2 linked regions of the Lacrimispora indolis DSM 755 genome follow. The protein of the gene in region 1 binds, or shares a complex with, the protein of each later gene. Links are inferred from orthologs where the notes say so. Each region holds a gene or a part of one and is shown on either strand. Other genes may lie near its edges.

Region 1 (10,607 bases):
TATCAATTAAAAGCTCATAGGCATCTTTTGTAAAATCCTTATATTCAATGTCCGGCTTTACAATCAGGCAGCGGCCGGTCTGGTCTATAACCTGGGAGGTATTGATTTTCCGGACTTCTTTTAATACTTTCTCAGGCCTTTGCTCCGGTTTTTGTTCCAGTACTATTTTTAAAAATACCCGTTTAAACTCACCGGAATAGTTTTTGATGGTTTTCTCTAAATGAATACGGGCTTCCTGGCTGTTTTTCTGCTCCATGGTTTCATTAACAAGCTTTTTTAACGTGCGGGTTAAATCATCCTGATTAATGGGTTTTAATAAATAGTCCCGTACTCCGTATCTGATCCCCTGTTGTGCATATTGAAAGTCCTTATAGCCGCTTATGATTATGCACTTAAGGGAAGCATTCTGTTTTTTGGCCTCTTCAATCAGCTGGAGACCATCCATGCCCGGCATTCTGATATCCGTAAGCAGAACGTCAGGTTTCTTTTCCTGAATCAGCTGAAAGGCAGATAAACCGTCATAAGCAACACCCAGAAGCTTAGCCCCAATTTCATCCCAGTCGATCAGATATTCCAAAAGCCTGCATATCTTTTTTTCGTCGTCTGCAATTATTATTCCTAAAATTAAAATCATCCCCTATTGTTTTAATTTTGATACAAATGATACCTTCTCTTTTCAGTATACTTCACCGGGTCTATAATCTCAACTCAAAAAGTTTCAAGCGCTGCAAAATATTGGCAGAAAGTGTGCAGAATAAAGAGAAATGATAAAGGTTTGCCAATACTTCTTTCTTGTGATGATAAAAGTTCTATGCTATAATTAGTTAAATTCGTTTTTACGTCTTTACAGACAGGAAAGACGGATCAGACAACAGCGACAGGGGGTGCCTCTATGCCAGGGTTTAAGGATATCATCGGCCATGAGAGAATTAAAGAACATTTGCAAAAGGCCATTGAATCAAATCATGTTTCCCATGCGTACATTCTTACAGGTGAAGCAGGGATGGGGCGTAAGTCCCTGGCCAATGCATTTGCAATGACCCTGCTCTGTGAAAAGGGAAAAAGTGAGCCATGTATGCAGTGCCATGCCTGCAAGCAGGTCATGAGCGGAAACCATCCGGATCTGATTTATCTGACCCATGAAAAAACGGGAAGCATTGGCGTTGACGATATCAGAGATCAGATTCATGACACCATCATGATACGCCCTTACAGCAGTTACTATAAGATCTACATTGTGGATGAAGCGGAGAAGATGACGGTCCAGGCACAGAATGCACTGTTAAAGACAATAGAGGAACCGCCGTCTTATGCGATCATCATGCTGCTTACCACCAATCAGGAATCATTTCTGCCCACCATTCTTTCCAGATGCATACAGTTAAAGCTGAAACCATTGCAGGATACGGTGGTGAAATCCTATTTAACAGGATCTTTGGGCATTGGAGAGAGCAAGGCGGAGGTTTATGCGGCGTTTGCCAGAGGAAATCTAGGAAGGGCGATTCATTTGGCTTCCTCTGAGGAGTTTCAGCTGATGTATACGGAGTTGCTCCATATGCTGAAGCATATAAAGGATATGGATATTGTGGAGCTGCTTTTTTACATTAAGCGGATGAAGGATGAAAAGCTGGATATTTACGACTGCCTTGATTTTATGCAGCTGTGGTACCGGGATGTTTTAATGTATAAGGTGACTCAGGATATCAATCTTCTGGTTTTCAGGGAAGAATATAATACAATGAAAGAGATGAGCGCTGCCAGCGCTTATGACGGCATTGAGATGATATTACAGGCCATTGACAAGGCCAGGATCCGTCTGGATGCCAATGTGAATATGGAGTTGGCTATGGAGCTCATGCTGCTTGTAATGAAGGAGAATTAATAGATGATAAAAGTAATAGGCGTTCGTTTCCGCAATGCAGGGAAAATATATTACTTTGATCCCATGAGCCTGGAGGTTCATACAGGGGATCACGTAATTGTGGAAACTGCACGGGGAATTGAATATGGTTACGTTGTCCTGGGGTGCCGGGAAGTGGAAGATGATAAGGTTGTTCAGCCCTTAAAGCCTGTGATCCGCATGGCTACCAAGGGTGATGATGAAGTAGAAAAGAAAAATCATGAGAAGGAAAAGGAAGCATTTAAGATCTGCAAGGAGAAGATCAGAAAGCACGGTCTTCAGATGAAGCTGATTGATGCGGAATATACCTTTGATAACAATAAGGTGTTGTTTTATTTTACTGCGGACGGAAGAATTGATTTCAGGGAGCTTGTGAAGGATCTGGCTTCTGTTTTCAAAACCAGGATCGAGCTCCGCCAGGTGGGAGTCCGGGATGAGACGAAAATCGTGGGAGGGATCGGCATCTGCGGAAGGACCTTATGCTGCCATTCTTACCTTTCTGAATTCATACCTGTGTCCATTAAGATGGCAAAGGAGCAAAACCTTTCCTTAAATCCCACGAAAATATCCGGGGTTTGCGGAAGGCTCATGTGCTGCTTAAAGAATGAAGAGGAAACTTATGAAGAACTTAACAGCAAGCTTCCCAATGTAGGTGATTTTGTGACAACAGATGACGGACTGAAAGGAGAGGTTCATTCCGTAAGCGTGTTAAGGCAGCTGGTAAAGGTTGTTGTCACCATTAAGGATGAAAAGGAAATCCGGGAATATAAGGTGGAACAGCTGAAATTCAAACCAAGGCGCCGCCGGGAAAAGGCCCAGGTGACTGATGCAGAGTTAAAGGCATTGGAAGCCCTTGAAAAAAGAGAAGGAAAGTCCAAGTTAGATGACAATTGATTTAAAGGAAAATGAACGTATTGATGATCTGCAGAGAAATGGGTATAAGATCATTCAGAACCGGGATGGGTTCTGCTTTGGCATGGATGCGGTCCTTCTTTCCGGATTTGCCCTGGTAAAGCCGGGGGAAAAGGCGGTGGACTTAGGGACAGGCACTGGAATCATTCCCATTCTGCTGGAGGCTAAAAATCAGGGCCTTCATTATACCGGTCTGGAGATTCAGGAGGAGATGGCGGAAATGGCCAGAAGAAGCGTGGCCTTAAACCATCTGCAAGAAAAAATTTCCATTGTGACAGGAGATATAAAGGAAGCCAGCCGTTTATTTGGCGGGGCTTCCTTTGACGTAGTGACCTCAAATCCTCCGTATATGAATGATTCCCATGGCCTTAAAAACCCGGAACTGCCAAAGGCCATTGCCCGCCATGAGGTGTTATGCACCCTTAATGATGTGACAAGGGAGGCGGCAAGGCTTCTGCGCCCGGGAGGGCGGTTTTATATGGTGCACCGGCCTCACCGTTTAGCTGAGATCATAACGGCTTTAAAAGACTGCCGGCTGGAGCCAAAGCGGATGAAAATGGTTCATCCCTTTGTGGACAAGGAGGCGAACATGGTTTTAATAGAAGCGGTGCGGGGAGGAAGATCCATGATCAAGGTGGAGGCCCCTGTGATTGTATATAAAGAGCCGGGTGTGTATACGGATGAGATTTATACTATTTATGGATATTAAATTTTGCTGGGAGCAGGAACATTGGAAGAGAAAACGGGAAAGTTATTTTTGTGTGCAACGCCTATAGGGAATCTTGACGATATTACCTTAAGGGTTTTAAACACGTTAAAGGAAGTGGATCTGATCGCTGCGGAGGATACCCGCCACAGCATTAAGCTTTTAAATCATTTTGAGATCAAAACACCTATGACCAGTTATCATGAGTATAATAAGGTGGAAAAGGCCAGATACCTGGTGGAACAGATGAAGCAGGGGGTGAGGATCGCCCTGATCACGGATGCCGGAACTCCTGGCATCTCAGATCCTGGAGAGGAACTGGTAAAGCAGTGCTATGAGGCAGGAATTGAGCTGACTTCTCTTCCCGGTCCGGCGGCTTGTATTACGGCTCTGACCCTTTCCGGACTTGGTACCAGGCGTTTCTGTTTCGAAGCCTTTTTACCTTCTGATAAGAAGGAAAAGCAGTGGATCCTGGAAGAGCTTAAGGAAGAATCCAGGACCATAGTCATTTACGAGGCGCCTCACCGGCTTGTCAAAACCTTAAAGGAGCTTTATGAGGCTTTGGGTGACCGGAGAATCACCATTTGCAGGGAGCTTACAAAACGGTTTGAAACAGCGTTTCGTACAACCTTTTTCAATGCTTTAAAGACCTATGAGGCTGAAGATCCTAAGGGAGAGTGTGTCATCGTCATCGAAGGAAAGAGCATCAGGGAGAAGATAGAGGAAAAATCCATGGCCTCCCGGGAGATGTCCATGGAGGAACACATGGAACTTTATGTAAACCAGGGGCTGGACAGGAAGGAAGCTATGCGCATGGTTGCAAAGGACAGGGGAATCAGTAAACGGGAGGTTTATCAGTATTTCATAAAAAATGAATGAGAAAATTTCTCTTGACAATCCGCGTTTCTTTTTATAAAATTACTTTGATATTCAAAATATTTGATAAATAAAACAATCCAACGCGGCATGGATCCCGTAATCCTAAAGGGGAGAGGGGACATGGATGGGGGAATTTAATTTATGACAACAAGAATAATAGGAACAGGATCTGCTGTCCCGGAGCAGGTGGTAACCAATGAAGATCTGGCAAAATTTGTGGATACCAGTGATGAATGGATAAGGACCAGGACCGGAATAAGGGAGAGGCGGATCGCATCGGCGGAGTCGGGAACTTCTGACCTGGCCATTCAGGCGGCAGAAGAAGCGCTTAAAAATGCCGGTGTTTCGGCAAAAGAGCTGGATATCATCATTTTAGCCACGTCTTCTGCGGATTGCTGTTTCCCCAGCGGCGCCTGTGAGGTACAGGCGGCCATCGGAGCTGACCATGCGGCTGCATTTGATATCAGCGCGGCCTGCTCCGGATTTGTTTATGCTTTAAATACGGTCCACAGCTTTTTTAAAGCAGGGATCTATCAGACAGGGCTTGTGATCGGAGCGGATACATTAAGTAAGCTCATTGACTGGAATGACAGAAGCACCTGCGTCTTGTTCGGTGACGGGGCCGGAGCAGCTGTGGTACGGGCGGAAGAAAAGGGAATCCTTCACATGACCATGGGAGCGGACGGAACCAGAGGAAAGGCCCTGGAATGCGGAGGGCGGACTACGGGAAATTTCCTCACAGGAAAAAAGCCGGAGCTTGGATACATGACCATGGACGGCCAGGAAGTGTTCAAATTCGCAGCCAAAACGGTGCCCGAATCCATTAGAAGGGTAGTGGAAGAGAGCGGGACCGAAATGGAAGAAATTAAATATTTTATCTTGCATCAGGCAAATTACCGGATTTTTGAATCCATCGCAAAAAGGTTGAAGATACCCATGGAGAAATTCCCCACCAATCTGGAACGGTATGGGAATACATCGGGGGCGACCATTCCCATACTTTTGGATGAGATGAACCGGGAAGGAAAATTACAGCGGGGAGATAAGCTTGTACTTGCTGGCTTTGGGGCAGGATTGACCTGGGGAGCCACTCTTTTGGAGTGGTAATGATTTTGACTAATACTTTGAAACTCAAAGTAATAGCATAAAATTAAATATAAATGAAAATGAAAGAGGAGATTAAAATTATGTTGGAGAAAATGCAGGAAATTATTGCGGAGCAGTTAAACGTGGAGGCAGGTACAATCACTGCTGAATCCTCCTTCAAAGAGGACTTGGGAGCAGATTCTTTGGATTTGTTTGAGCTTGTTATGGCACTTGAAGATGAGTACTCTGTGGAGATCCCGTCTGAGGACTTAGAGAAACTGACCACAGTTCAGCAGGTTATGGACTATTTAAAAGCAAAGGGCGTGGAAGCGTAATGAAAACCAGAATTACCGAACTTTTGGGAGTGGAACATCCGATTATCCAGGGAGGCATGGCCTGGGTTGCTGAGCATCATCTGGCGGCGGCCGTATCGGAAGCCGGAGGCCTTGGGCTGATCGGCGGGGCAAATGCTCCCGGCGAGGTGGTACGGGCGGAGATCCGCAAGGCAAAGGAACTGACGGGAAAACCCATCGGCGTCAATGTCATGCTGTTAAGTCCTCATGCAGAGGATGTGGCAAAGGTGGTAGTGGAAGAAGGCATTAAGGTGGTGACCACCGGAGCCGGAAACCCGGAAAAGTATATGGATATGTGGAAGGCAGCAGGCATTAAGGTAATTCCGGTGGTGGCTTCCGTTGCTCTGGCAAAGAGGATGGAAAAATACGGCGCGGACGCAGTGGTGGCGGAAGGCAGTGAGTCAGGCGGACATATCGGCGAGCAGACCACCATGACGTTAGTTCCGCAGATCGTGGATGCAGTATCCATCCCGGTGATTGCAGCCGGCGGCATTGGAGACGGACGGGGAATTGCGGCAGCATTCATGCTGGGAGCAGAGGCTGTCCAGATCGGGACCAGGTTTGTGGTTGCAAAGGAATCCATTGTCCATGACAACTACAAGCAGCGGATCATTAAGGCAAAGGACATTGATTCCGCTGTAACAGGGCGCAGCCACGGCCATCCGGTCAGATCCTTAAGAAACCAGATGACCAGAGACTATGCAAGACTGGAACAGGAAGGCAAGTCTTTTGAGGAATTGGAGTACATGACTCTTGGAACCTTGAGAAAGGCTGTCCAGGAGGGGGATATCACAAACGGCACGGTTATGGCCGGACAGATTGCAGGTATGATTTTCAAAGAACAGACCTGCAAGGAAATGATTGATGAGATGATAGAGCAGGCTGAGAAATTGCTTGGCCGATAAAGAGGAGTTTATTATTATGAGCAAGATTGCATTTATTTTCCCAGGCCAGGGTGCGCAGTACTGTGGTATGGGCCAGGATTTTTATGAGCAGACAAGGATTGGAAAAGAAACATATGATATGGCTTCGGACCTGCTTGGTTTTTCCCTACCGGAACTTTGCTTTGAAAAGAATGACCGGCTGGATATTACAGAATATACCCAGGCAGCTATGGTAACCACCAGCATCGCCATGATGCGGGTGCTGGAAGCTGAAAAAGGGATAAGGCCGCAGGTGTCTGCCGGCTTAAGCCTGGGAGAATATTGTGCGCTTGCAGCCGCAGGCGTCATGAGCGATAAGGATGCCATACGCACAGTCAGGCAGAGGGGAATCCTCATGCAGGAGGCTGTTCCTGCGGGGCTGGGAGCCATGGCGGCCATTCTGGCACTGGATGCCTTAAAAATTGAAGAGGTATTAAGCGGTATGGAGGGAGTCCAGATCGCCAATTACAACTGCCCAGGGCAGATTGTTATATCAGGAAAAAAAGAAGCTGTGGAAGCTGCTAATGAAAAGCTTCTGGCAGCAGGCGCAAAACGGGCGCTGATGTTGAATGTAAGCGGGCCTTTCCATTCCACCATGCTCAAAGGTGCGGGGGAAAAGCTGGGAGAGGTGTTAGAGGGTGTGGAAATAAAAACCCCTGAAATCCCTTATGCTGCTAATGTAACTGCCCGGTATGTGACGGACAGTGAGATGGTAAAGCCTTTGCTTAAGGAGCAGGTGTATTCTTCCGTGCGATGGCAGCAGAGCGTGGAAACTATGCTGGCTGACGGGGTGGATACCTTTATTGAAATCGGTCCGGGCAAGACTTTAGCCGGATTTATCAAGAAGATTACGAAAGACGTAAGAGTCTTTAACATAGAGAAGCTGGAAGACATGGAGGCACATTTTTCTTAGGGCGTTCCTGATAAAAGAAAGGGTAAGCGCAGCTTGAATTTTACCCTAAAGGGCACTTAGAAAAATAGCCGTTCGATGAACCGTAAGGTGAATGGAACTTCATTATGAATGCAGGAGGTAAGAAACATGTTAGATGGTAAGATAGCAGTAGTGACCGGAGCAGCCAGAGGAATTGGCAGGGCGATTGCCGTAAAGCTGGCAGGCCAGGGAGCAACAGTGGTTATAAATTATAACGGTTCTGATACCAAGGCAATGGAAGTGGTGAAGGAGATCGAAGAAAAGGGCGGCAAGGCAGAGGCCATCCAGTGCAATGTGGCGGATTATGAGAGCGTGGGTTCCTTTTTAGAGGGCGTCATAAAGAAATACGGAAAGCTGGATATTCTTGTGAACAATGCGGGAATCACACGGGATAATCTGCTGATGAAGATGTCTGAGGAAGATTTTGACGCGGTGATCAATACCAATTTAAAGGGAGTATTCAACTGCATGAAGCATGTGGCCCGCCAGATGATCAAGCAGAAGAGCGGAAGGATCATAAACATTTCTTCGGTTTCCGGCGTGTTAGGTAATGCCGGGCAGGCAAATTACTGCGCAGCAAAGGCCGGTGTCATCGGCATTACCAAGTCTTTTGCCAGGGAGGTTGCAAGCAGGGGAATTACCGTGAATGCGGTGGCTCCCGGTTTCATCCATACTGCCATGACTGAGGTTCTGTCGGAATCCATAAAGGCGGCGTCCTTAGAGCAGATTCCCATGAAGCGTTTTGGAGCAGCGGAGGATATTGCCGGTGCGGTGGCATTTCTGGCATCAGAGGAAGCCGGATATATCACCGGTCAGGTGATCAGCGTAGATGGCGGCATGGCAATGTAGGAAGGCATACCTTTATGTCCAAAAAGCATGGACAGGAAAGAGGAACGCCTTACAGGCATACCTTTATGCCCAAAAAGCATGGGCAGGAAAGAGGAAAGGAGAGACGGGATGAAGAGAAGAGTCGTAGTAACCGGCATGGGTGCCATTACTCCCATTGGAAAAGATGTGGAAAGCTTCTGGAATGGATTAAAAGAAAAAAAGGTGGGGATCGGACCGATTACCCAGTTTGATACTACAGATTATAAGGCAAAGCTGGCTGCAGAGGTAAAGGATTTTGATCCTAAGGAGTACATGGATGTTAAGGCGGCAAAGAGAATGGAGCGCTTTGCCCAGTTTGCTGTGGCAGCGTCCAGGGAAGCCCTTGAGAACTCCGGCATTGATATAGAGAAGGAAGATCCTTACCGGGTAGGCGTAAGCGTTGGTTCCGGAATCGGAAGCCTGCAGGCCCTGGAGAGAGAGAATAAAAAGCTTTTGGAAAAGGGACCGGGCAGGGTGAATCCCCTTCTGGTACCTCTCATGATATCCAATATGGCAGCCGGTAATGTAGGAATTCAGTTTGGATTAAAAGGTAAATGCATCAATGTGGTGACTGCCTGTGCTACCGGAACCCATTCCATTGGGGAAGCATTCCGTTCTATTCAGTACGGAGAGGCGGATGTAATGGTGGCAGGAGGTGCAGAAGCCAGCATCACTCCTATCGGCGTGGCTGGATTTACAGCTCTTACGGCACTTACCACCTCCGATGATCCTCTTTGTGCCTCCATCCCATTTGATAAGGACAGAAGCGGCTTTGTTATGGGAGAAGGGGCCGGTGTAGTTGTCTTAGAAGAGCTGGAGCATGCTCTTTCCAGGAATGCGGTGATTTACGGCGAGGTAGTTGGTTACGGGTCAACCTGTGATGCATATCACATCACTTCTCCGGCAGAGGATGGAAGCGGTGCGGCAAGGGCCATGACTGATGCAATAAAGGATGCAGGTATTACCCCGGATCAGCTTGATTATGTCAATGCCCACGGAACCAGCACTCATCACAATGACTTATTTGAGACCATGGCCATCAAAACTGCCCTGGGCGATCATGCAAAGAATGTGAAGATCAATTCCACCAAGTCCATGGTGGGCCATCTCTTAGGTGCAGCAGGAGGCGTGGAGTTCATTGCCTGTGTAAAATCCATTCTGGATGGATTTGTTCATGCAACTGCCGGCCTTCAGGAAGAAGGAGAAGGCTGTGATCTGGATTATACCAAAGGGGAAGGTGTTGCCTTGGATGTAACATATGCCATCAGCAATTCCCTGGGATTTGGCGGACACAATGCCAGCATTCTTGTGAAGAAGTTCGAACAATAGGAGGCAGTCTATGGAGATCAATGATATTATCAGGCTGATGCAGGCTGTGAAAGAAAATGATTTAACCGGCTTTAGGATGGAAGAGGGAGACTTAAAGCTTTGCATTAAGAAAGAAAAAGAAAGAGAAATCGTGACAATATCCGGAAGCTCTGCGGCACCCGCAGAAACGGCAGCAGGTGTTTTCACCCAGCAGGCGCCTTTTGCTGCGGCCAGTTCAGGGAATGTGACGGAAGTGCCGGGAAATGATATCTGTTCCGACAAAATCGTATCCTCTCCCCTGGTTGGAACCTTTTATAATGCCCCTTCTCCGGACAGTGAACCGTTTGCAAAGGTGGGAGATCAGGTGAAAAAGGGGCAGGTTCTGGGAATCATCGAAGCCATGAAGCTTATGAATGAGATTGAATGTGAATACGATGGTGTTGTGGATGCAGTTATGGTAGGCAATGAAGATGTGGTGGAGTACGGTCAGCCTCTGTTCCGTATCCGGTAAGACGTTGTGATAGCTATGAGAGGCCCAGAGGCTGGGCCTCTCTTTTAAAAATAGGAGGGCGCATGATGTTAGATATTAAGGAGATTCAGGAAATCATTCCTCACAGACACCCATTTTTGCTGGTGGACTGCATTGAAGAGTTTGAACCAGGAGTAAAAGCGGTGGGATATAAATGTGTGACTTATGATGAGCCTTTTTTTCAGGGACATTTTCCGGCAGAGCCGGTAATGC
Region 2 (10,687 bases), 210 kb from region 1 along the record:
CCATACCGGCGGAAGCATTCATACCGGCTAGAGAAGCCATACCAGCGGAAGCGTTTATGTCAGCGGAAGCATACACGCCGGCAAAAGCAGCGATACCGGCGGAAGCATTCATACCTGCTAGAGAAGCCATACCAGCGGAAGCGTTTATGTCAGCGGAAGCATACATGCCGGCAAAAGCAGCGATACCGGCGGAAGCATTCATACCTGCAGAAGCATTCATACCTGCAGAAGCATTTATACCGGCGGAAACATCCATGCCAACGGACGCATTTACATCAACAGAAGCATCCACATCAATGGATGCACAGCAGCAGGCTGACTGGCCCGAAGCAGAGGAACCAATGCCGGAAGCTATGCAGGATATAGTACAATCTGTGGAAGAATCGGGTCCCGGAGAGTGGGAAAATGCCGGACAGGAAGACATTCAGGGCGAAATGCAGGAAGAGGAAGAAGTGCAGGGAGCCAGGGAAGCAGTGGATGTCCAGGAGAAAGAACCGGTAATCAGTGAACCATATCCCTGCAGTGACGAGGATATGGCTGGGGATACGATCTTATACCGGGCAGATGCTGTGATAAGTGAAGACAGGAGCAATCCGGAGGTCCGGCCAGAGCTGGGAAATCCGGATGAATTAGAGCGCCTGCGCCAAAATGAAGACCAGGACGAAGCTCCCCATGATTTAATCTGGGAGAAGCTGAAACGAGAACATACAAGGATTCTGGCATTTGATTATGAAGATGGCTGCGAAATTCTCACCATTAAACCCCAGGATATCGGTATCCTTCCAAGAGACACCTGGGTCTATGGAAATAACAGCTTTCTTCTGCATGGATACTATAATTACCGCTACTTAATCCTGGCAAAGCTGTTAAACCCAAGTGGAATGCCCCGTTACCTTCTGGGGATACCCGGACATTATTACAGCAATGAGCGATACATGGCTTCTATGTTTGGTTTTCCAAATTTCGTGCTGTCCAAAGATCAGCCGATGGAAGACGGCAGATTTGGATTCTGGTATACCGATATAAAATTAGGGGGCTGATTTAAGCCCCCCTATCGGCATGTCCCCATTAATCATCAACGCCCCGAAGCATGGCGTTGGGAATCAGGGGCTTTAAGACATTTATAAAGCTGTCCAGTTCTTCCCTGGAAAAAGACTGGAAGCCTGGGCATAAAACCTGGTCCGAATCCACATAATTCTGCAGATAATAATGGGGACAGCCTGCCAGCCAATCTCCGATATCCATAAAATCCTCCAGGCTGTGGATTCCTTTTACCGCTGTGGTACGGAATTCAAAAGGAAGGATTCCCCCAAGTAAAAAGGCGGCGCTTTCCTCAATATTTTTTATTTTTATGTTCCATACGCCTGCAGCCCTGGAGTAATTCTCCCTGCCGGCTTTAATGTCCATTGCCACATAGTCCAGGAGTTCGTTTAAAACCAGCCTTTTTAAAACCTCCGGCCGGTAACCGTTGGTATCCAGCTTGATGAGATACCCCAGTTCCCGTATTTTACGGATAAAGGCCTCCAAATCCTCAGACAGGGTGGGTTCTCCCCCTGTGATGCAGACCCCTTCTAAAATCCCTTTTCGTTTCCTTAAAAAGCTTAAAATTTCTTCCTCACTGAATTCTGACTTTGCCTCACTGCCGATCAGCTCACTGTTATGGCAGAAGGGGCAGCGGAAATTGCAGCCGCCCAGAAAGATCGTGGCAGCCACATGACCGGGAAAGTCCAGAAGCGTTGTTTTTTGAAGACCGCACAGTTTCATACCTTCACCATTCCTTTGTTTCGTGATATACTATACCAGTATATCACATGAAAAAGCCCGGAGTATATCTTTTTGTGTCCCAAAATATGTTAAGATACTTTTGGGGAATTCCTTTTTATCTGGAAAGCACTGGAAAGAAGGGCTATCCTTATATGTCAGGATAATGTGGCAGGAAATATAAAAAGCAAAGAGGAACGAGAATGACCATTGATGAAAAATATATGCGTGCAGCAATCAGACAAGCTGAAAAGGCGGGCGCCTTAGGCGAGGTTCCCATCGGCTGTGTCATTGTTCATGAAGATAAGATCATTGCCAGGGGATACAACCGCCGTACCATTGATAAAAATGTTTTATCCCATGCAGAAATAAATGCCATCCGCAAAGCGTGCAGAAAAATAGGGGACTGGAGACTTGAAGGCTGCACCATGTATGTGACCCTGGAACCCTGTCCCATGTGTGCAGGAGCCATTGTCCAGGCAAGGATACCCAAAGTCGTCATGGGCTGCATGAATGCAAAGGCAGGCTGTGCAGGATCGGTGCTTGATATGCTTCACGAGGAAGGCTTTAACCATCAGGTGGAAACGGAAACAGGGGTTCTGGGAGAAGAGTGCTCCCAGATGATGAAGCGTTTTTTCAAAGAACTGAGAGAAAATAACAAGAAGAAACTGGAAGGCAAATCCCCCATAACTCCTTGACAACCTGCTCTTTTCCATGTATACTAAAGTGCGATTAAAACAAAACATGTCATAAAGTTTCCGTGCAGCCGGGGAGATAGCGGTGCCCTGTACCTGCAATCCGCTCTAGCAGGGGTGATGTCTCACCCAGGGCCGTCTATTGCAGGGCTGCCCCTGATAAGTGGCGATGACGTTTGGGTCTTACGCAACAGATCTTCATGAACCGTGTCAGGGCAGGAATGCAGCAGCACTAAGTGGAACCTTCTGTGTGCCGTGAGGGTGCCTGGACCGAGCTAACTGTCAGGGTAACGCCTGTGATAGCGGTTCAAAGTGAGACGCACGGATTAAATATAAAGAATTTTCAGACGCCGGAGAGCAAAAAACTGCTTTGCGGTGTCTTTTGCAATCTGCAATTCCCATTTTTAATATTTTCTTACATTTCTTATGAAATAAAGTTTTCCCTTGCCCCGCATTCCCCTTTGTATTATAATTATAAAATGGGTATAATACTACCTATTTCCCAATGACAAATCGAATCAAAAAGAGGTGTGCTTTTATGATAAGAATTGGAATGCTTACAAGCGGAGGCGACTGTCAGAGCCTGAATGCAACCATGCGCGGCGTGGCCAAGGCACTGTACCGGTTATGCGGTGATATTGAGATCGTTGGATTTGAGGACGGTTACAAAGGGCTGATTTATGCGAACTACCGTGTGATGAAACCGGAAGAATTTTCCGGAATCCTGACAAAGGGCGGGACTATTCTCGGTACCTCCAGACAGCCATTTAAACTTATGCGTACACCTGACGAGAACGGTCTTGATAAGGTGGAAGCAATGAAGCACACATATCGTAAGATGAAACTGGAATGCCTGGTGGTTTTAGGAGGCAATGGGAGCCAGAAAACAGCCAATCTCCTTCGGGAGGAGGGGCTGAATGTAGTATCCCTTCCAAAGACCATTGATAATGATTTGTGGGGAACCGACACTACCTTTGGTTTTCAAAGCGCCATCAATGTGGCAACCAATGCCATTGACTGCATTCATACAACAGCGGCTTCCCATGGACGAGTCTTTATTGTGGAAGTCATGGGACACAAGGTGGGCTGGCTCACCCTGTATGCGGGGATTGCAGGCGGGGCTGATATCATCCTGCTTCCGGAGATTCCCTATGATCTGGATATCGTTGTGGAAGCATTAAAAACCAGAACTAAAAACGGCAAAAGATTTTCCATTCTCGCCGTGGCAGAAGGGGCAATTTCCAAGGAAGATGCCTGTCTGACGAAAAAAGAATTAAAAGAAAAAAAGAAGAGCGGAGTGGTTTACCCTTCTGTGGCATATGAAATCGGAGCTCAGATCACGGAGCGCACCGGACAGGAAGTACGGGTCACCGTACCAGGCCATATGCAGAGGGGCGGCGACCCATGTCCTTATGACAGAGTGCTTTCCACCCGGCTTGGGGCAGAAGCAGCAAAGCTCATAAATAACAAAGAATACGGATATATGGTAGCGGTGGATAACAATGATATTGTTAAAGTCCCCTTAGCCGATGTAGCCGGAAAATTAAAAACCGTCGATCCGAAAAGCTCTATTGTTGAGGAAGCCAAGATGATAGGCATCAGCTTCGGCGACGAATAAGGAGTTAACAGGCATGTCATATACGGCATTGTATCGGAAATGGCGTCCGCCTTCCTTTTCAGATGTAAAAGGCCAGGACCATATCGTACAGACATTGAAAAACCAGATAGTAGCCGGGCGTATCGGACATGCATATCTGTTTTGCGGAACAAGAGGAACCGGTAAGACCAGTATTGCCAAGATATTTGCAAAAGCGGTCAACTGTGAACACCCGGTGGACGGAAGTCCCTGCGGGGAATGCCAGACCTGTAAGAATATCGCAGCCGGTGCTTCTCTCAATGTGGTGGAAATCGATGCTGCGTCAAATAACGGCGTAGAAAATATCAGGGAGATAAGGGATGAAGTCCAGTATCCTCCCACAGAAGGCAAGTACCGGGTTTATATTATCGATGAGGTTCATATGCTTTCCACAGGAGCATTTAATGCACTGTTAAAGACTCTGGAGGAACCTCCATCCTATGTAATCTTTATTCTGGCGACTACGGAAGTCCAGAAGATCCCGGTGACGGTCCTTTCCCGGTGCCAGAGGTATGACTTTAAACGCATTACGGTGGAGACCATTGTAGAGCATTTAAAAGAGCTGACGGCTGCAGAACATATTCAGGTGGAAGACCGGGCCCTTACTTATATTGCCAAGGCCGCTGACGGCGCATTGCGTGATGCCTTAAGCCTTTTAGACCAGTGTATTGCCTTTCATTACGGAGAGCTTCTTACCTATGATAATGTTTTGGATGTGCTGGGAGCTGTGGACATCACCGTGTTTGGAACCTTGTTTCAGGCGATCGTGGAAAACCGGACAAAAGACTGCATCACCTGTCTGGAAGAGCTGGTGATCCAGGGCCGGGAGTTAGGCCAGTTTGTCATTGATTTTATCTGGTATTTAAGAAACCTTTTAATATTAAAATCCGTGGACAACGGGGAAAATCTTCTGGATATGTCAACGGAGAATCAAAACCTGTTAAAAGAGGACAGCAAGCGTACGGACAACGAGACGCTTCTGCGGTATATCCGGATATTTTCGGATTTGTCCAATCAGCTCCGCTATGCTTTCCAGAAACGGGTCCTCATCGAGGTTGCCCTGATCAAACTGACCCGCCCCCAGATGGAACAGAATTTAGATTCCATACTTCAGCGGATCAGCAGTATAGAAAAGCAGCTGGAAAACGGCATCATAGGAACTGCACCTTTGCCAGTCTTAAACGGGGACGAAGGAAAAGACGGCAGCAGTGCCCCTGTCCCCCAATTAACTCCCGCAGAAAGGGTGGCCCTTCCCAAAGGCCAGTTAGAGGATTTAAATATGATCCGGGGCGAATGGGGGAAAATCATTCGGGAACTGGGAGGGCCTATCCGGGCCAGCTTCCGGGATACAGTGGTAGAACCTGCAGGAGAGAGCTGTCTTTGCGTTGTCTTTACCGATCAGAGCAATTACATGATCGGAAGCAGGGATTCGACCGTTGCAGAGATTGAACGGTATGTGGAAGACCATTACCAGAAGTCCATAACCTTTAAGACAAGGCTCCGGGGCGGAGGGGAACGGTCTGACACCATCTATGTCAGCGATGAGGAATTAAAAACCAATATTTTAATGGATATAACAATAGAAGACTAAAAATCATAAAGATAGCAGGAGGATACACACCATGGCAAAACGTGGCGGTTTTCCAGGCGCAATGCCTGGCAATATGAATAATTTAATGAAGCAGGCTCAGAAGATGCAGCGTCAGATGGAAGAAACAACAAAGGCGCTGGAGGAAAAGGAATATACGGCTGCAGCAGGCGGCGGAGCTGTATCAGTCACTGTTTCAGGCAAAAAAGAAGTGACTGCGGTTAAATTATCCCAGGAAGTAGTGGATCCGGATGATATTGAGATGCTGGAAGATCTGATCATGGCGGCTACCAATGAGGCGTTCCGTCAGATGGAAGAGGACAACAGCTCTGCCATGGCTAAGCTCACCGGCGGTCTTGGCGGGTTAGGCGGAGGCTTTCCGTTCTGATTATGAATTACTACAGCAGTCAGATAACAAGATTAATTGAAGAGCTGTCCAGACTTCCTGGCATTGGCAGTAAATCCGCACAGCGACTGGCGTTTCATATCATTAACATGCCGGAAGAACAAGTGGCAGGTCTTGCCTCATCCATTACAGAAGCAAAACGAAATGTACGCTACTGCAAGGAATGCTTTACCCTGACGGATCAGGAGCTGTGCCCCATCTGCCAGAGCGAAAAACGCAATCACAAGGTGATCATGGTAGTGGAAGACACCAGGGACTTAGCTGCTTATGAAAAAACAGGAAAGTTCGAAGGCGTTTATCACGTCCTGCACGGGGCTATCTCCCCCATGCTGGGAATCGGACCTGGCGACATAAAGCTGAAGGAACTGATGCAGAGACTGCAGGGAGATGTGGAAGAGGTGATCATTGCAACCAATTCCAGCCTTGAGGGGGAGACGACAGCCATGTATATCAGCAAGCTGATCAAGCCCACAGGAATCAGAGTCACCCGTATAGCCAGCGGAGTTCCCGTTGGAGGAGACTTAGAGTACATAGATGAGGTGACATTGTTACGGGCCCTGGAAGGCCGGGTGGAACTGTAGCTCATTTGCCTTGTTAGGAGATGCAGGTTGAAAGAAACACATCTTTCAGCCTTGAATATTGTATCAGTTGGATATGCACGCATATCCGCTTGATTCATTAGGAGACAAATAATGGATAAGTACGAGTTTAATATAAAGGTTGAACAGATTAAAAAACTGGTCGGCAAAAACGACTATGAGACGGCTATGAAAATAGCCGACACAATAGACTGGAAGAGAGTCCGCAATACCAATCTGCTATCCATGGTTGCCATGGTTTACGAGAAAAATGAGGATTACCAGGAGGCCAAGGATATCCTTCTCCAGGCTTTCGAACGCGCTCCCATTGGGAAACGTCTGCTTTATAAGCTGGCAGAGCTGGCGATCAAAGAAGGAAATATTGAAGAGGCGGAAGCCTATTATAAGGAATTTGGCGACCTGGCTTCTGACGATCCAAGACAGCAGCTTCTTCGCTATATGATTTTAAAAGCAAAAGGAGCCCCTGCCCAGCAGCTCATCCATTCCCTGGAATCCTACACCAGTGTGGAACTGGATGAAAAATGGCTGTATGAGCTGGCAGAACTGTACAGCCTTGCAGGTATGCCCGACCGCTGTGTGGAAACCTGCGACCGGATCATGCTGATGTTTGGCCTTGGAAAATATGTGGACAAGGCCATGGATTTAAAAATACAGTATGCACCGCTCACCAACTACCAGATGGATCTGGTGGAGAACCGGGACAAATACGAGGCCAAGCTGCGGGCGGTTGAACAGGAGTACAGCGCCGGAAAAAGGCCAAGCCCGGAACCGGAGCCTGAAGAAGAATATTATGAGGAAGAACCGGAGACGGTTATGACGTTTGGAGAGAACCCTATGGAGGATAATCTGGAAGCAAGGCTTCAAGATGCCGCGGTTCAGGAAAACCTGGCCAGGGAAATGTCCAGGATCTCCTATGAAGAACCCATAATTCAGGAAGAATCCAGGCTGGAACACACCAGAGTGCTGGAGGATATCCGGAGAGTGGGCAGTCCCATAACCCCAATGCCGGGAACCAGAGGCATATACGCGTCTGAAAATGAAGACTCTCTTTTCCATCACCCGGAGCCTGTTTTTGAGGAAGAGGAGCCGGAAGGTCCTGGAATGGAAGAATCCTCCTTGGAAGGGCAGTATGACAGAGAAATAGAATATGAAAAACCTGATGATGCCGGACAACTGTCCGCGATCACATCCGAAGGTTTCCAGGAATCCGATGACCAGCCGGAGGATGATTATGGTTATGAGGAAAACGATTATGATCAGCCGGATGAATCCTATTATGAGAAGGAAGAAGTTACAGAGACGCCTTACGCATCTTTAAACCAGGCCTCGGAAGAGGACGCTCCGGCCTGGAATCAGGACTTCCGGAATTTTGGCGATGAGGAAAGCCTGGAGTTTGAAGATCTGTATGAAGGAGAGGAAGACGAGTCGGAGGAAACACCGGTTCAGAATCATCTCATGATAGAAGCGAGAACCCCTGAAAAAGGACTTCAAATGGCTGTAGAAGCCTTAAAACAGATTCACAATGAAAGCGGAGTAAAGAATCCTGTGGCAAAGATCAACGGCTCCAAACTGTCAAAACGGGGAGTATTGGCTTCCGCAGACAGGCTGGCCGGAAAAGACCTTATCATCGAGGAAGCCGGAGATCTGACCCGGGAAGCCCTGACTGAATTAAATGAATTGATGGACCGGGATACCAGCGGAATGATCGTGGTTCTCATTGATAATCCCAAACAAATGGAAACTCTGCACCAGGAGCATCCGTTACTTGCAAGTAAGTTTGAGTGCATTGGAACCGGAGAAGGAACTCCGGCTTTCTGTATAAGCGAACCAGTACGGGAAGAAAGACCGGTCAAAGTCCCTGAAGCGCCCGTTTACAAACCTTTCACCCCTGCCCCTAAGGAAGAAGAACTGAGGGAAGAATCCTACGAAGCAAACCAGGAGTATCGTTATGAATACGATTCCTGGCAGGAGAACAATTACGGGGAAAACAGTGACTATGAAGAAGGCGTTCATGAAGACGATGATTTCTATGAAGAGGATGAAGAATTTCGTCCGTCTGTCCGGGACGAGGAAGGTCCAGGGTTTCAGGGGGAAGAAATGGACATTGATGAATTCGCTCAATATGCCTGCCGTTACGCCAATGAGATTGATTGCAGCATTACCGGTAAAAGCATGCTGGCACTGTATGAGAGAATTGAGATCATGGAAGAAGACGGCCTTCCTCTTAACAGGGCCAATGCGGAAAGCCTGATCGAAGAAGCAGCTGACCGCGCAGAAAAGCCGTCCCTTGGAAAACGGATCAAAGGTTTGTTTTCTACGAAATATGATAAAGACGGTCTTCTTGTTTTAAAAGAGGAACATTTCATTTATTAAATTGGGGTATAAAACGTGGATATTAAACTCATTGCAATTGATTTAGATGGAACTCTGCTGGATAGTAAAAAGCATCTTCCCGATGCCAACCGCCAGGCGCTTATCCAATGTGTTCAAAAAGGAATCTGGATCGTTCCATGCACCGGCAGGACCGTACATGGTATACCTGCGGAAATAAAAGATATTTCCGGGATCCGTTATGCGATTACCACCAATGGAGCAGTCATCGAGGATATGGAGGAAAATGCGGTCATTGACACTCAGATGCTGTCCTGGGAGCACGCTTTGGAGCTTTTGAACCTGGTGGATTCCTACCATGTTATGTATGATCCCTACATTGACAGGCGCGGAATAACGGAGCCCCGCTTCTATGAACATCTGGCAGAGTATGGTCTGTCGTCCGAATTACAGGAAATGGTCTACCAGACCAGGGATGTCCATCCCAATATCATAGAATTCGTGGAAAAAAACCATAAGCCTGTGGAAAAGATCAATCTGTTCTTCCCAAACATGGAAGAACGTGCCAGACTTAGGGCCGAGCTGGAGAAACGGGGCGATGTTCTGATCACTTCCTCCTTACCCAATAATCTGGAGATCAATGCATTCGGAGCGACAAAGGGAGAAGCCATCCTAAGACTGGCTTCCCATTTGGGGATCAGCAGAAAGCAGACCATGGCCATAGGGGATGGAGAAAACGACTTTTCCATGATCAAAAAGGCGGGGACCGGAGTGGCTATGAAAAATGGAAGCAAAGAGCTTCGCGGGGCGGCTGATTACATAACCGATACCAATGATGAAAATGGGGTGGCATCCGCTATTAACCGATTGATATTCGGAGCAGAAGGTTGAAAGAAGAATGTCTTTCAGCCTTGTATTTATGAATCAACTGGATATGCATGCATATCCAGTTGATTCATTAGGAGGCAAATTATGACGAAGTTTTATATGGAGAACTGGCTGTCTGTTGTGGCAGGAATTTATCTTATAGGAATGGTTCTTTACGGCCATCACAGAGGATTTATCCGGTTGGTCGTATCAATGCTGGCGGTGGTCTTATCCCTGACCATTGTCCGGGTTTCTCTGCCCACTGTAACAGGGTTTTTAAAGGAAAAAACAGGCCTTCAGCAAACCATTTCAGAGAATATGAAAAAATCCATGGGTTTGGAGCTGGAAGAAAATCCTTCCGGAGAAGCCTTGGAAGCACCTTCTGTCCAGCGCACGGTGATCGAAAGCCTTAAGCTGCCCCAAAGTGTCAAGAACGCTCTCATTGAAAACAACAACAGCGAAGTATATCAGATGCTGGGAGTTCAGGCGTTTACAGACTATATTGGAGGCTATCTGGCAGATATGATCCTTAATTCTGCAGGATTTGTCCTTCTCTTTGCAGCAATCTATCTGTTTTCAAATTTAGTCATGAGATGGCTGGATATCATTGCCAGGCTTCCTATTCTGTCAGGAATCAATAAGATCGCAGGTGCCCTGTTGGGAGGACTGGAGGGATTGGTATTTCTATGGATCGCCTGTTTGCTGGTCACCGCTTTCTCAGGAACGGAGTGGGGCCTTGCCTTATCCCGGCAGATTGAAGCGAGTAAATGGCTGTCCTTTTTATATGGCCATAATTTCCTGAAT

What was found.
Region 2: holB (region 1) and dnaX share a complex: the UniProt entries of both Bacillus subtilis proteins name them as parts of the DNA clamp loading complex. The link is inferred for Lacrimispora indolis DSM 755 from one-to-one orthologs.

What each region holds. Positions count from the first base shown.
Region 1 is NZ_AZUI01000001.1:1,826,828-1,837,434, reverse strand. Bases 1-2,887 are described here. They hold holB (DNA polymerase III subunit delta'), read left to right. Parts: upstream 1-892; coding sequence 893-1,882; downstream 1,883-2,887. Other genes in these bases: K401_RS0108780 (tRNA1(Val) (adenine(37)-N6)-methyltransferase), read left to right, coding at 2,784-2,887; K401_RS0108785 (PSP1 domain-containing protein), read left to right, coding at 1,886-2,794; K401_RS0108795 (response regulator), read right to left, coding at 1-634. In the rest of the region: more of K401_RS0108780, read left to right, coding at 2,888-3,521; rsmI (16S rRNA (cytidine(1402)-2'-O)-methyltransferase), read left to right, coding at 3,543-4,397; K401_RS0108770 (beta-ketoacyl-ACP synthase III), read left to right, coding at 4,539-5,504; acpP (acyl carrier protein), read left to right, coding at 5,585-5,818; enoyl-[acyl-carrier-protein] reductase FabK, read left to right, coding at 5,818-6,741; fabD (ACP S-malonyltransferase), read left to right, coding at 6,758-7,672; fabG (3-oxoacyl-[acyl-carrier-protein] reductase), read left to right, coding at 7,799-8,539; fabF (beta-ketoacyl-ACP synthase II), read left to right, coding at 8,648-9,886; accB (acetyl-CoA carboxylase biotin carboxyl carrier protein), read left to right, coding at 9,897-10,376; 3-hydroxyacyl-ACP dehydratase FabZ, read left to right, coding at 10,439-10,607. UniProt on the Bacillus subtilis protein: DNA polymerase III is a complex, multichain enzyme responsible for most of the replicative synthesis in bacteria.
Region 2 is NZ_AZUI01000001.1:1,622,792-1,633,478, reverse strand. The notes cover bases 3,419-6,385. They hold dnaX (DNA polymerase III subunit gamma/tau), read left to right. Parts: upstream 3,419-4,087; coding sequence 4,088-5,683; downstream 5,684-6,385. Other genes in these bases: recR (recombination mediator RecR), read left to right, coding at 6,071-6,385; K401_RS0107730 (YbaB/EbfC family nucleoid-associated protein), read left to right, coding at 5,715-6,068; K401_RS0107740 (6-phosphofructokinase), read left to right, coding at 3,419-4,074. Outside these bases: K401_RS33525 (hypothetical protein), read left to right, coding at 1-1,040; K401_RS0107755 (anaerobic ribonucleoside-triphosphate reductase activating protein), read right to left, coding at 1,069-1,764; tRNA adenosine(34) deaminase TadA, read left to right, coding at 1,965-2,459; more of K401_RS0107740, read left to right, coding at 2,995-3,418; more of recR, read left to right, coding at 6,386-6,667; K401_RS0107720 (tetratricopeptide repeat protein), read left to right, coding at 6,779-9,058; K401_RS0107715 (Cof-type HAD-IIB family hydrolase), read left to right, coding at 9,074-9,907; K401_RS0107710 (CvpA family protein), read left to right, coding at 9,989-10,687. UniProt on the Bacillus subtilis protein: Part of the beta sliding clamp loading complex, which hydrolyzes ATP to load the beta clamp onto primed DNA to form the DNA replication pre-initiation complex.